Regions from separate parts of the Pseudomonas sp. LBUM1670 genome, predicted to be linked through region 4. Evidence: predicted binding sites of a transcription regulator. Region 4 holds the regulator's gene; each other region holds the start of a gene.
The links. Region 4 encodes FliA, which starts transcription of late flagellar genes. Its sites were predicted from a motif close to CTAAAGTTTNNNNNNNNNNNGCCGNTAA; they were not measured.

Region 1 (3,309 bases), 1.1 Mb from region 4:
CCGAAAACGGCCCGCCGCCCTGATCCGCCACCACGACCATGATCACGCGTCCGTTGTTGATCAGCGAGCGTAGCAGCAGGTGTTCGCCACCGAACTGCGAACGCAGGCTGGCCGGCAGCAGCGCCGAAAATTGCGCGTTGTTGGCCGGTGTCAGGCGCACCTGGGCCTGTTGCGAAAGCAGGCGTTGTAGCACCGTGCTCTGGCTCACCAAAAAATTCAGACCCGCTACTTCTTTCGGCAGCCCGGCAATCTGGTGCACGCGCAGATTGGCGTGCGCGCGGTCGGCCATCAGGATCATCACCCGACGCATGCCGCACGCGACCAACGCGTCACGGGCCGAGTTGGTCAAGTGCATGGCATTGGTGAAACGACTCGGTTCCAGCAGCAGCTCGGCACATTGCCTGCGCCACTTCGCCAGGTCTTCGGCGGTTGGCGCCGGGGCCGGCAGCAGACCGGCGTGAACGCGATTCATGCCCCACGGCCAGAGCAGCGCAACGGCAGGGTGCCAGAGGTCCGGCATGGCGTGTTGGCGCGCACTGTTGGCGGCCTGTTGGTGCAATTGCTGTTGCACCTCGTCCATCGGCATTTGCAGGTAAAGGCTGGTCAGGTATTGCCAGCGTTCACTGTGCGGACTGTCCCAGGCCTGTTGCGCCGACAGCGCCAGACCGTTGGCCAGCAGCACCGTGTTGGCCGGTTGATTGAGCCAGCGGCGCAGAGTCGGATCGTCGTCGAGACGGTTCTGCTGGCGCAATGGATGATCGCTGTCGCGCGCAATGCGCAGGACTTTCACCAATTCCCGCTGCTCGTTGAGCAACAGCTTGTAACCCTGCAGCACCCAGATCGGCAGGTGCCAGATCTCCACCAGCGCCTGAGCGATTTCCAGCAGGCGAGCGCCAAACAATTGCTTCTCGACGCTGCGCGCCGACTCGCCTTTATGGATGACCCGCAACTCCCATTCTTCAAGCAACTGCGGATGGGTAAACGCCATCGGCCACAGCGGCGAAAGAAACAGCAGGCTGCCCCAGTGGATGTCCTGCCACAACCGCGCCAGGCGAGCGGCGAAAAAACCGTTGGCCTGTTGCGTCGCGTGTTGGCTGATCATCTGCAACTGACGCAGGGCCACGGGAATTTCCGATTCCGGTTCCGCGGGCAGCCGCGCAAGCAACTCTTCGGTGCGCTTCAAACCGAGGCGATTGATCGCCACCTCAAGGTTTTCCGCAGGCTCGGTCATGCTGCCGTGGGTGTGCCGGTTGGCTTCGCGAATCACGCTCAAGGCCAGGGCGGGGCTCTCTTGCATCAGCTCGGCGATATCGCGCAGCGAGCTGCGGTCGTCGCGGATGGCCATGCAGACACGGTCATGACTGGCTTGCGGAACCGGCAGGCGCACGCCATCGAGAAGCTTGACCCAGCCTTCGAGTGTGGTCGGTTTTGGAGTTGGAATGTTCGTTTCGTTAGCCATGTCTGGACGCGATCACCGTCTGCATTACCTATGCCCGGAGCGGGCCAAATTGGCTTTTCGCCTGAACTGGCTATAGTCTGGCGCAGTTTTGCCGATAAGTAGAAGAAGAGATTTTTTAACTTCCGAATATGACCTTGAACCCGACTCAGTAAGTGCTCTCCTACCTATGGCTAAAATAATCGGCATCATCGTCGTATTCGCGAGCGTGCTCGGCGGATACGTGCTCTCCCACGGCAAAATTGCCGCTCTGATTCAACCCTTCGAGGTGATGATCATCGGTGGCGCGGCCCTCGGCGCATTCCTCCAGGCCAACCCCGGCTACATGACCATGCACGTGCTCAAGAAATCCTTGGGCATGTTCAGTTCGCGCTTCAATCACACCTTCTACCTCGAAGTGCTGGGGCTGATTTACGAGATTCTCAACAAGAGCCGCCGCGAAGGCATGATGGCCATCGAAGGCGACATCGAAGATGCCTCCGCGAGCCCGATTTTCGCCAAGTACCCGGCGGTGCTCAAGGACGAACGCATGACCGCGTTCATCTGCGATTACCTGCGCATCATGTCCTCCGGCAACATGGCTCCCCATGAGCTGGAAGGCCTGTTCGACATGGAACTCTATAGCCTCAAGGAAGACCTCGAGCACCCATCCCACGCGGTGAACGGCATCGCCGACGCCATGCCGGGTTTCGGTATCGTCGCGGCGGTACTGGGTATCGTGGTGACCATGGCTTCCCTGGGCGAAGGCGACCAGAAATCCATCGGTCTGCACGTCGGTGCGGCACTGGTCGGTACCTTCTTCGGTATTCTCGCGGCGTACGGTTTCTTCGGTCCGCTGGCTCACTCCCTGGCCCACGATGCCAAGGAAGAACTGAACGTCTACGAAGCCATCAAGGCCTCGCTGGTCGCTTCGGCGTCCGGCATGCCGCCGTCGCTGGCGGTGGAGTTCGGGCGCAAGGTTCTGTACCCGGCGCACCGTCCTAGCTTTGCTGAGCTGGAACAAGCGGTTCGTGGTCGCTGAGTTATGGAAAATAACCAGCCGATAATCATCAAGCGCGTCAAGCGCATCGCCGGCGGGCATCACGGGGGCGCCTGGAAAATCGCCTTCGCCGACTTCGCGACGGCGATGATGGCGTTCTTCCTGGTGTTGTGGCTGCTGTCCACTGCAACACCGGAACAGAAGATCGCCATTGCCGGTTACTTCAAAGACCCGGTCGGCTTTTCCGAAAGCGGCACGCCTTACATCATCGACCTGGGCGGCACGCCGACCCTGGCGCCGGAAAACACCCTCAACCCCGAAGTGAAATCCCAGCCGCAGCCGGACAAGGTGACCATCGACGCCGAACAGGTCGAAGGCATGGCCGAGATGGTGGAGAAGGAACGCCTCGAACTGTTGCTGCAAGAACTGCAGAACAAGGTCGAAGAGAACCCGCAGCTGAAGAAATTCAAGGACCAGATTCTGTTCGAGATCACACCGGACGGCCTGCGCATCCAGATCGTGGACGCCGAAAACCGCCCGATGTTCGACTCCGGCAGTGCGCGTCTGAAGCCGTACTTCGAAGACATCTTGCTGGCCATGGCCGACACCATCAAAGCGGTGCCGAACAAGATCAGCATCAGCGGTCATACCGACGCCAAGCCGTACTCGGGCACCGGCGACTTCGGTAACTGGGAGCTTTCGGCCAACCGGGCCAACGCCGCACGTCGCGCATTGGTGGCGGGCAGTTATCCGGATAAGCAAGTGGCGCGTGTCGTCGGTTATGCCTCGTCGGCCTTGTTCGATCGCGAGAAACCGCTCAACCCGGTCAACCGCCGAATCGACATTATCGTGCTGACCAAGAAAGCCCAGCGCG
Region 2 (3,309 bases), 2.6 Mb from region 4:
GATCCACGTCCACCAGGTAGCTCTGGAAGCGCTGAGTGCGCTCATGGAACGTGATGATCAGCGGGTCATGGCTGTCTTGCAACTGGCGCAGGTTGCCGGAGATCTCCAAAGGCGTGGTAAGCACCTTGGGTGGCTGCGGGGCATCTTCCGCGTTTAAGGCATTGGACACGGTTCATCAATCTCCAGACAAAATATGACTACGGCTGGCTAGCATATTGCCAGCATGTTGCGAGTCTTGATAGGGCGTGGTCATTTGCAGGCTCAAGCCTGACTGAGCGGGCGTGGCTTCGCAAGCTTGGCGGTTGATCCGCGGGCATCATAAAGTGCTGGCGGTTCGCCGCCGGTGAGGATTTTCAGCTGATTGGCCGTGGCGGCCTGCTGGACCAGGATCGACTGGCCATTATTGCCGTTCGCCGCTTGGCATTGAGCCAGAAGATCGGTCAGTACATCGCTCTGCGCCAGCAACTCTTCGCCGATGCTCGAATGGCTGGCCAGTTGCTCCAGACCGTTGCGATTGACTGGCAGATTGAGGCTGGCGAGGATTTCACTGCGCTTGCGGCCATGCTGTTCGAGCTGAATGATCAATGCCTGTTTCTGCGCCAGAATGTCTTCCAGCAGGGGCATGTCACGACCGTGCAAGGCGAGGGACTCGGTTTGCAGTAACTCCAGCAAGTGTTGCGCTGGAGCAAAGTCGTCGGTGATCAGTTGCAGTAAATTGGTGTCGTGCATGGCTGGCCTTGGGTTTTAAGCGTCCAAAAGCCTGGCGCGGGCCGTGGCCTAGCGCTGGGCTTCGAAGTTGAGCAGTTTGCTGGCTACACGGTTGCTGTCGACTTTGTAGCTGCCATCGGCAATCGCTGCTTTCAACTCGGCCACGCGGGCTTTGTCGACGGCAGGCTGATCGCGCAGCTTGTCAGTGACCTGTTGCAACTGTTGAGCCTCATGGCTGAGGTGTACCGATTCCCCGCTTTTGACGGTACTGGCCTGTTCGGCCGGGGTATTCAGCGGCGCGGATTTGCCGGCCTCGGCATTTTCCTTGGCAACGCTGGTACGTGTACTGCCCGTAAGTGACGAGGAGCTGTTCAAACGGCTGAAATCGATGACCATGGTAAAAACCTCTGAGTATTTGGACGCTTGCCATGTTTTCGGCTATCCCTGTGAAAACTTTAGACCCATTTATCAATGAGCCTGCATGCGCCAGCACTTCACCTGCATGCGGCACAGTTTAGGGAACAGCCTCGGGCAACGCCACTTCTTCAGAACAGGGATCTCACATAGACACTTCCACCTGGCCCGGCGCGGTGACTTGCGCCTTGATGACCCGCCTGGAATTGAGGTTTTTCACGCGGATCTGCTCGCTCATGCCGCCGTTGGACAGCGCTTCGCCGGGCATTCGCACGCTGAGCGTACCACTGCGTGCGGTAATCACGACCTGATCGCCTTTGCGAATGACTTCCGCCTGCTCAAGGTGGACGAGGGTAATCACCTGATCGGCGACCATTGGTCGGGTAAGTCGCTGGCCGATCGCCTGATCGAGGGTCGTCAGGTAACCCTGGTTGATCAGGCTGATATCGCGTTCGCGCAAGAGCACATCAGCGGGCTCGACAATGTCGGCGCGGCGCAGGGGCCGGGTGGTGGTCACGACGTCGCGAAACAGGCGGACTTGAGCGGGGACGAAGACCGTCCAGGGGGAGCTTCCCTCACAGCGAACCTTGACCGTGACCCGGCCCAGCGGCTTGGCCGGGCTCTCGAGGCTGGCTGTCAATTCCTTGTCGCACATGGGCATGCGCAGTCGCGGATCGAGCTGGTTGACCTGGATTTCGTAGCGACCTTCCGTTTGACTGGTCGCCAAATAGTCTTCAACGGTGAATTCAAGAAAGCCCTGGGTGACGCCGATAAGCATGTCAGGCAAGGTAACCGCGTCAGCAAGGGCAGGGCTGCCAGCGTTGAACAGGCAAACGGCCGACATCGCACAGAGCAATCTGCGGAAGGGTGATGTCAGGCGTCGGAAAAATGTCGGTTCTGTGTTCATAAGAGTTAAAAAGCAAGCGCCGTGCCGTTTAGTGATGAATGTGCGTCGCAACACACTTAGCGTTGGTGTAGGAGTCTGGGCATGGCGGGTGTAATGGATTCGGTAAACCAGCGCACGCAACTGGTAGGGCAGAATCGCCTGGAGCTGTTGTTGTTCCGTCTCGACGGCCAGCAGCTGTATGGGATCAACGTGTTCAAGGTTCGTGAGGTGCTGCAATGCCCCAAGCTGACCCTGATGCCAAAGTCCAGTCCTGTCGTGTGCGGTGTGGCAAATATCCGGGGGGCGACCATTCCGATCCTTGATCTGGCAATGGCGACCGGTTCCGGGGCGCTTAAAGATCAAAGCAATCCCTTCGTGATCATCACGGAGTACAACACCAAGACCCAGGGTTTCCTGGTGCGCTCGGTGGAACGCATCGTCAACATGAACTGGGAGGAGATTCATCCGCCTCCCAAGGGCACCGGACGCGATCATTACCTGACGGCTGTGACTCGGGTCGACAATCAGTTAGTCGAAATCATCGACGTCGAGAAGGTCCTGGCGGAAGTGGCGCCGACGCCGGAAGCGATTTCCGTTGGCGTGGTCGATGTCGAGACCCAGCACAAGGCGCTGTCGCTGCGGGTGCTGACGGTCGATGACTCGTCGGTGGCGCGTAAGCAGGTCACGCGTTGCCTGCAGACGGTCGGTGTTGAAGTGGTGGCGTTGAACGACGGACGGCAAGCGCTGGATTACCTGCGCAAGCTGGCCGACGAGGGCAAGAAGCCGGAAGAAGAGTTCCTGATGATGATTTCCGACATCGAGATGCCGGAAATGGACGGGTACACCCTGACGGCCGAGATCCGCAACGACCCTCGCATGCAAAAGCTTCATATCATCCTGCATACTTCGTTGTCGGGTGTGTTCAATCAGGCGATGGTCAAGAAAGTCGGTGCCGATGACTTCCTGGCCAAATTCCGTCCTGATGACCTGGCATCCCGGGTAGTCGACCGGATCAAAGCAGCAGACATCAGCCAGGGGCCTTCTGCCCCTGGCGGTTAACACGATTTAAGAGGCGGCATCTTTGTCTACGGGTAATTTGGATTTCGAACAGTTCCGGGTCTTCCTGGAAAAAGCCTGTGGCATTTTGCTCGGTGAAAACAAGCAGTACCTGGTCTCGAGCCGTCTCAACAAACTGATGGAACAGCAAGGCATCAAGTCCCTGGGTGAGCTGGTCCAGCGCATCCAGACCCAGCCGCGCAGCGGTTTGCGCGAGATGGTGGTGGATGCCATGACGACCAACG
Region 3 (3,309 bases), 1.6 Mb from region 4:
CCGTATGCTCGACCAGCAGGGCCAAAGTCACGACCTCGCACTCGAAGCGCGACTCGGTATCGACGATTTCATCGTCCGCAGAGCCTGCACCCTCGCCGGCCAGGGCTTTACCATGCTGCCGATGATGTATTGCGAGCAGGAGCTGGAAAGCGGCGCGCTGGTGCAGATACTGCCCGACTGGTCATTGCCGGGCGGCTGGCTGCAAGCGGTCTACCCTCACCGGCGTGGCGTCATGCCGGCCGTACGCGCCTGGCTCGACCATTTGATCGAATCATTCAATGCCTGTGGGGACCGACTGATATGAAGGCTGGACGCATGAGCGCAGAGGCTGTCGCACAGTTCTGTCTGGCACTGCCGGGTGCGCGGGAAGACTACAAGTGGGGTGGCGTGCGGGTGTTTTCGATTGCCGGGAACAAGATGTTCGCCCTGCAGAACCTGCGGGGCGAATCCCTCGCCTTCAAGGTCGACAAGGATCTGTTCCTGGGGCATTGCGATCGCCCGGGCGTTCATCCGGCGCCGTACCTCGCTCGGGCCCAGTGGATCATCATGCAAACGCCCTACCCGCTGGGCGCCGAAGAACTGCAAAGTCTGTTGCAACGTTCCCATCAACTGGTGGTGAGCAAACTGCCCAAGCGCACGCAGGTCGGGCTGCTGCTTTAGAACAGCGCCAACAGGTTTGCACCCAGGAACAGTTGATCGATCCAGAACACTTGGTGCAGCAACACGATCATCCAGAACAGCAGTTGAAACGACACCTTGCGCGTCTTGTGCCTGAACACCTGCTGGGCCAGCAAGGCGCCCGGCCAGCCACCGGCAAGTTCTATCGCATGCAACACGTTCTCGGGCGTACGCCAGCTATCGGTGCAGGCCTTGCGCTTATCGCTCCAGTAAAGGAAGAACGCCAACACGCTGACGATGCCGTAGGCCGCCAGGGGAATCAGCGAAATCCCTCGCAGCCAAAACGACAACGAGCCCATCAGCGGCAGCGCGCACACGAGTGCGAACACCAGCAGTTTCAGTCGCGGGTTGTGGATCTCACCCCCGGAACGGCGTCCGGGACTGTTGCGCCCGCCGGCATCATTCATGGCTTGACCGCGCTCCAGTCAACCCAGCCGAACTGCCAGGTGGCCAGAATCACCATGCCGAACGCAATGCGATACCAGGCGAACGCCGCGTAGCTGTGGCTGGCGATGAACTTCAGCAAGCCTCTGACGGCAATCATCGCGAAGATGAACGCGGTGACGAAACCGATGGCGAACACCGGGAAATCAGCCGGCACGAACAGGTCGCGATATTTGTACCCCGAATACACCGCCGCTCCGACCATGGTCGGCATCGCCAGAAAAAACGAAAACTCGGTGGCGGTCTTGCGCGACAACCCGAACAGCAAACCACCAATGATCGTCGAGCCTGAACGCGATGTGCCCGGAATCATCGCCAGACACTGGGCCAAACCTACTTTCAAGGCGTCTTTCCAGGTTATCTCATCGACGGTTTCGGCGTGCACTTCGTGTTGACGCTGTTCCGCCCACAACATCACGATGCCGCCCACGACCAATGCCGTGGCCACGGTAATCGGGTTGAACAGGTAATGGTGGATCAGGTCAGCAAAGATCACCCCCAATACCACGGCAGGCAGAAAGGCAATCAGTAGGTTGGCGGTAAAGCGCCGGGCGCCGGGCTGCGTCGGCAAGCCAACCACTACATCGAAAATCTTGCGGCGAAATTCCCACACCACCGCGAGAATCGCGCCGAGCTGAATAATGATGTTGAACGCCATTGCCCGCTCACCACCGAAATTGAGCAAGTCAGCCACGATGATCTGGTGTCCGGTACTGGAAATGGGCAAAAACTCCGTCAGCCCTTCTACAACCCCAAGTATCAATGCCTGCAAGGCGGTCCAAAGATCCATCAATCCCCCAAGAAGCGATGCGCGACGGCATGCCCCGTTAGTATTTTTTTCAAAAACAGTCAGCGTAGCTGAAAGACTTGCGCGCACAGAATCCGGACGGAACCGTAAAAATTCCGTGAAACATCGACTTGGATTCAGGTTTTTCCGTGCGGGGCCGAAATCCTATCAGACGAGCCCGATTAACGCTGCCACGTTATAGGACTTGGGTCGAATATGCCCGATCGGCAAAGTGTGATTGGATGCTGGCGATTATTTTTTACAAGAAAAAGAAACCGGAGTGACAGCGTTATGAACAGCTTGCGAAGTATGTCGATCAGCCGTCGTTTGTGGCTCATTTTGATCGTGGCCGTCATGATGCTTTTGACGTTGGGCGTGTTGATGCTCAAGCAGATCCACGAAGACCTGTATCACGCCAAGGCGCAGAAAACCCAACACGTGGTGCAGACGGCCAGCGGCATTCTGACCTATTACCACGGCCTGGAAACGGCCGGCACACTCACGCGCGAGGCGGCGCAGAAACAGGCGCTGACCGCCGTTCGCGGCCTGCGCTATGACCAGAACGACTACTTCTGGATCAACGACCTGACGCCGGTGATGATCATGCACGCGGCCAACCCGAAGCTCGATGGCCAGAACCTCTCGGCGATCCGTGACCCGGACGGGTTTGCGGTGTTCAATGAAATGGCCGCCCTCGCCAAGGCCAAGGGCGCAGGCTCGATCGACTATCGCTGGCCGAAGCCGGGCGCCAGCGAGCCGGTGCAAAAAACTTCCTACGTCAAACTGTTCGAACCCTGGGGTTGGGTGATCGGCTCGGGCGTGTACATTGACGACATGCAGGCCGAGTTCATGGGCCAGGTCTGGAAAGCTTCTCTCATCGGGCTGGTGATTGCCGCCATCATGGCGCTGCTGGTGACCCTGATTGCCCGCAGCATCGTGCGCCCACTCCAGGAAACCGTGAACGCCATGGCCAACATTGCCAGCGGCGAAAGCGACCTGACCCGCAGCCTCGATACCCATGGTCAAGATGAAGTGACGCAACTGGCCCGCCACTTCAATGCCTTTACCACCAAACTGCGGTTGGTGATCGGTGAGTTGCAGGTGTCCGCCAGCGCTCTGGGCCAGTCGTCCAGCGAGCTGGGCAACAATGCCGCCCAGGCCCAGCAACGCAGTCAGCAGCAATCCCAGCAGATGGAACTGGTGGCCACGGCCATCAATGAAGTGACGTTCGGCGTGCAGGATGTCGCGAAGAACGCCGAGCAGGCGGCCAGCGAAATGCGCGATGCCGAATCCCGGGCGCAGCAGGGCCAGGTCAATATCGACAGCAGCCTGCAACAGATCGACAAGTTGTCCGGCACCATTGATCAGGCCGTTGAAGTCATCCGCACCCTGGCCACCGA
Region 4 (3,309 bases):
TTACGTGCTTAAGTATGGTGCGCAAAACATCGCGCTGGTGAGCATGGACAGCTACCGTATCGGCGCTCAGGAACAACTCAAGACGCTCGGCCGGATCCTCAACGTGTCGGTAACGCACGTCGACCCGGGCCAGTCCCTGGTGCAGGCGCTGGACCCTTTGCTGCGCAAACGCGTGGTGCTGATCGATACCGCAGGTCTTCAGGCCAGCGATCCGGCACTGCGCATGCAGCTCGAAAGCCTGGCCGGTCGTGGCATCAAATCAAAAAACTATCTGGTTCTGGCAACCACCAGCCAGAAACAGGTTCTAACCGCCGCTTATCACAGTTACAAGCGCTGCGGGCTCGCTGGCTGCATCCTGACTAAACTGGATGAAACGGCAAGTCTGGGCGAGGTGTTGAGCCTGGCAATCAGCCATGAGTTGCCGGTGGCTTACCTGACCGATGGACCGCGGATTCCGGATGATTTGCATCTGCCGCGTCGTCATCAGCTGGTCAGCCGCGCCGTCAGTGTGCAAATGCAGGATGAACCCAGCGAAGAAGCCATGGCTGACATGTTCGCTGATATTTACCACAGCCCGACCAAGCAGGTCAGCTGAGGTATTAATGAATAGTTTTTGTACCTACATCGATGGTCTGCCATGCATTGTTCAGTTGATGAACGCGCAGCCAGTAATGTGGCCTCCGTCTATGCAAGACAAGGTAAAGAAATAACATGGGCAGCATGCATCCCGTACAGGTGATCGCGGTGACCGGCGGCAAAGGTGGCGTCGGGAAGACTAACGTGTCAGTGAACTTGTCCCTGGCTCTAGCTGAGCTCGGCCGGCGCGTCATGCTGCTGGACGCCGATCTGGGGCTGGCGAACGTCGACGTCCTGCTGGGACTGACACCCAAACGTACCCTGGCCGACGTGATCGAAGGCCGCTGTGAGCTGCGCGACGTGTTGTTGCAGGGGCCAGGCGGCATCCGCATCGTCCCGGCGGCGTCCGGCACTCAGAGCATGGTGCATCTGAGCCCGGCACAGCACGCCGGCCTGATCCAGGCGTTCAGCGATATCGGCGACAACCTCGACGTCCTGGTGATCGACACCGCCGCGGGTATTGGTGATTCGGTCGTCAGTTTCGTTCGCGCCGCGCAAGAAGTCTTGCTGGTGGTCTGCGACGAGCCGACCTCGATCACCGATGCCTACGCGCTGATCAAACTGCTGAACCGCGACTACGGCATGAACCGCTTCCGCGTCCTGGCCAACATGGCCCAGAGCCCGCAGGAAGGTCGCAACCTGTTCGCCAAATTGACCAAGGTCACGGATCGCTTCCTCGACGTCGCCTTACAATACGTCGGTGCGGTGCCGTACGACGAATGCGTGCGCAAGGCCGTTCAGAAGCAGCGCGCGGTTTATGAAGCTTTCCCGCGTTCCAAGTGTTCCCTGGCCTTCAAGGCCATCGCACAAAAGGTCGATACCTGGCCGCTGCCCGCCAACCCGCGTGGGCACCTGGAGTTTTTTGTCGAGCGCCTCGTGCAACAAACGGCAGGTCCCGTGCTATGACAGCCAGCGGTTACAACCTTTACAAGAAGTCGGCACGTGACGCGCAGTACGAGCTGATCGAGCGTTACGCGCCACTGGTCAAACGCATTGCTTACCACTTGCTGGCGCGTCTGCCGGCCAGTGTCCAGGTCGAAGACCTGATCCAGGCCGGCATGATCGGCTTGCTTGAAGTATCGACCAAATACGACGCCAGCAAAGGCGCGAGTTTCGAGACGTACGCGGGCATTCGAATCCGCGGCGCGATGCTCGATGAAGTCCGCAAGGGGGACTGGGCGCCACGTTCGGTCCACCGCAATACCCGCATGGTCAGCGACGCAATTCGCTCGATTGAAGCTAAAACCGGTCGTGACGCTAAAGATCACGAAGTTGCGGCCGAACTCCAATTGAGTCTCGACGATTACTACGGGATTTTGAACGACACCCTGGGCAGCCGGTTATTCAGTTTCGACGATCTGTTGCAGGACGGCGAACACGAAGGGCTGCACGAGGATGGCGCGAGTGCTCATCTCGAGCCGTCACGCGATCTGGAAGATGAACGCTTCCAGGCGGCGCTGGCGGACGCGATTGCCAATTTGCCGGAGCGTGAGCGACTGGTGTTGGCGCTGTACTACGACGAAGAGTTGAATCTCAAGGAAATCGGTGAGGTCCTGGGGGTCAGCGAATCTCGGGTAAGCCAGTTACACAGCCAGTGCGCGGCCCGTTTGCGGGGGCGTTTGGGGGAGTGGCGAGCGCGCTGAAGGCAGTGTGGGGACACTGCGAACGTGGTTGGTGTGGTGTTGAACTGCGCCGGTTTCGATCTGTTGTGCTCCAGACAGTCATAGAGTGCTTTGCCGGATTGAATGAAATGGCGCGTCCAGGTGCTGGGCGCGTTTAAGACTGCTTGGAGGTCGAATTGGACAAGAACATGAAAATCCTCATCGTTGATGACTTCTCAACGATGCGGCGGATCATAAAAAACCTGTTGCGTGACCTTGGGTTCACCAACACGGTCGAGGCCGACGATGGCACTACTGCCATTCCGGTTCTCAACAGCGGAAGCATCGACTTTCTGGTAACGGACTGGAACATGCCTGGCATGACCGGTATCGATCTGCTGCGTCACGTGCGCGCCGATGAAAAGCTCAAGCACCTGCCGGTGTTGATGGTGACCGCTGAAGCCAAGCGCGAGCAGATCATCGAAGCGGCCCAGGCCGGTGTTAACGGCTATGTGGTCAAACCCTTCACGGCCCAGGCGTTGAAAGAAAAAATCGAGAAGATTTTCGAACGCATCGGTTGAGAAACTGCGCCACGGGGGGAGCTATGGACCAAAACGAATCTTCACAGGGCGATTTTGAATCGACCCTGAAAAAACACGCGGTCGAACTGGTCGAAAGCCTTGAAAAAGGCAAGTTCGGCGACGCTGTACAACTGATCCATGAGCTCAATCAGACCCGTGACCGCGGCCTGTATCAGGAAGTGGGCAAGCTCACCCGCGAGCTGCACAGCGCGATCGTCAATTTCCAGATTGACCCGCACATGCCGCAAGCCGAGGAAGTGTCGCAGATCACGGATGCCACCGAGCGTCTGGGTTACGTTGTGAAACTGACCGAAGCTGCCGCCAACCGCACCATGGATCTGGTCGAAAACTCCACGCCGCTGGTCAACAGCCTGAGCGATGAAGCCCAGGCGCTGAGCACGGACTGGGGGCGGTTCATGCGTCGCGAAGTCGGGGCCGAGGAGTTCCGCGAACTGGCACGGCGTGTCGACGGTTTCCTGGCACGCAGCAGC

Region 1: motA (flagellar motor stator protein MotA) is a predicted target of FliA. The motif match lies at 1,530-1,557, and genes of this name have one in related genera.
Region 2: flgM (flagellar biosynthesis anti-sigma factor FlgM) is a predicted target of FliA. The motif match lies at 1,140-1,167, and genes of this name have one in related genera.
Region 3: ACA073_RS14740 (methyl-accepting chemotaxis protein) is a predicted target of FliA. The motif match lies at 2,046-2,073, and genes of this name have one in related genera.

What each region holds. Positions count from the first base shown of each region.
Region 1 covers NZ_CP166783.1:572,969-576,277, forward strand. Annotated here, with positions in the region: gene ACA073_RS02630 (HDOD domain-containing protein) at 1-1,459, opposite strand, end outside; gene motA (flagellar motor stator protein MotA) at 1,626-2,477, shown strand; gene motB (flagellar motor protein MotB) at 2,481-3,309, shown strand, end outside.
Region 2 covers NZ_CP166783.1:4,257,978-4,261,286, reverse strand. Annotated here, with positions in the region: gene ACA073_RS19360 (flagellar brake protein) at 1-169, opposite strand, end outside; gene ACA073_RS19355 (flagella synthesis protein FlgN) at 262-729, opposite strand; gene flgM (flagellar biosynthesis anti-sigma factor FlgM) at 778-1,104, opposite strand; gene flgA (flagellar basal body P-ring formation chaperone FlgA) at 1,268-2,029, opposite strand; gene ACA073_RS19340 (chemotaxis protein CheV) at 2,111-3,067, shown strand; gene cheR (protein-glutamate O-methyltransferase CheR) at 3,090-3,309, shown strand, end outside.
Region 3 covers NZ_CP166783.1:3,264,345-3,267,653, forward strand. Annotated here, with positions in the region: gene ACA073_RS14720 (LysR substrate-binding domain-containing protein) at 1-304, shown strand, start outside; gene ACA073_RS14725 (MmcQ/YjbR family DNA-binding protein) at 301-660, shown strand; gene ACA073_RS14730 (DUF1294 domain-containing protein) at 657-1,085, opposite strand; gene ACA073_RS14735 (undecaprenyl-diphosphate phosphatase) at 1,082-1,912, opposite strand; gene ACA073_RS14740 (methyl-accepting chemotaxis protein) at 2,201-3,309, shown strand, end outside.
Region 4 covers NZ_CP166783.1:1,664,605-1,667,913, forward strand. Annotated here, with positions in the region: gene flhF (flagellar biosynthesis GTPase FlhF) at 1-595, shown strand, start outside; gene fleN (flagellar synthesis regulator FleN) at 712-1,542, shown strand; gene fliA (RNA polymerase sigma factor FliA) at 1,539-2,279, shown strand; gene ACA073_RS07615 (chemotaxis response regulator CheY) at 2,447-2,818, shown strand; gene ACA073_RS07620 (protein phosphatase CheZ) at 2,842-3,309, shown strand, end outside.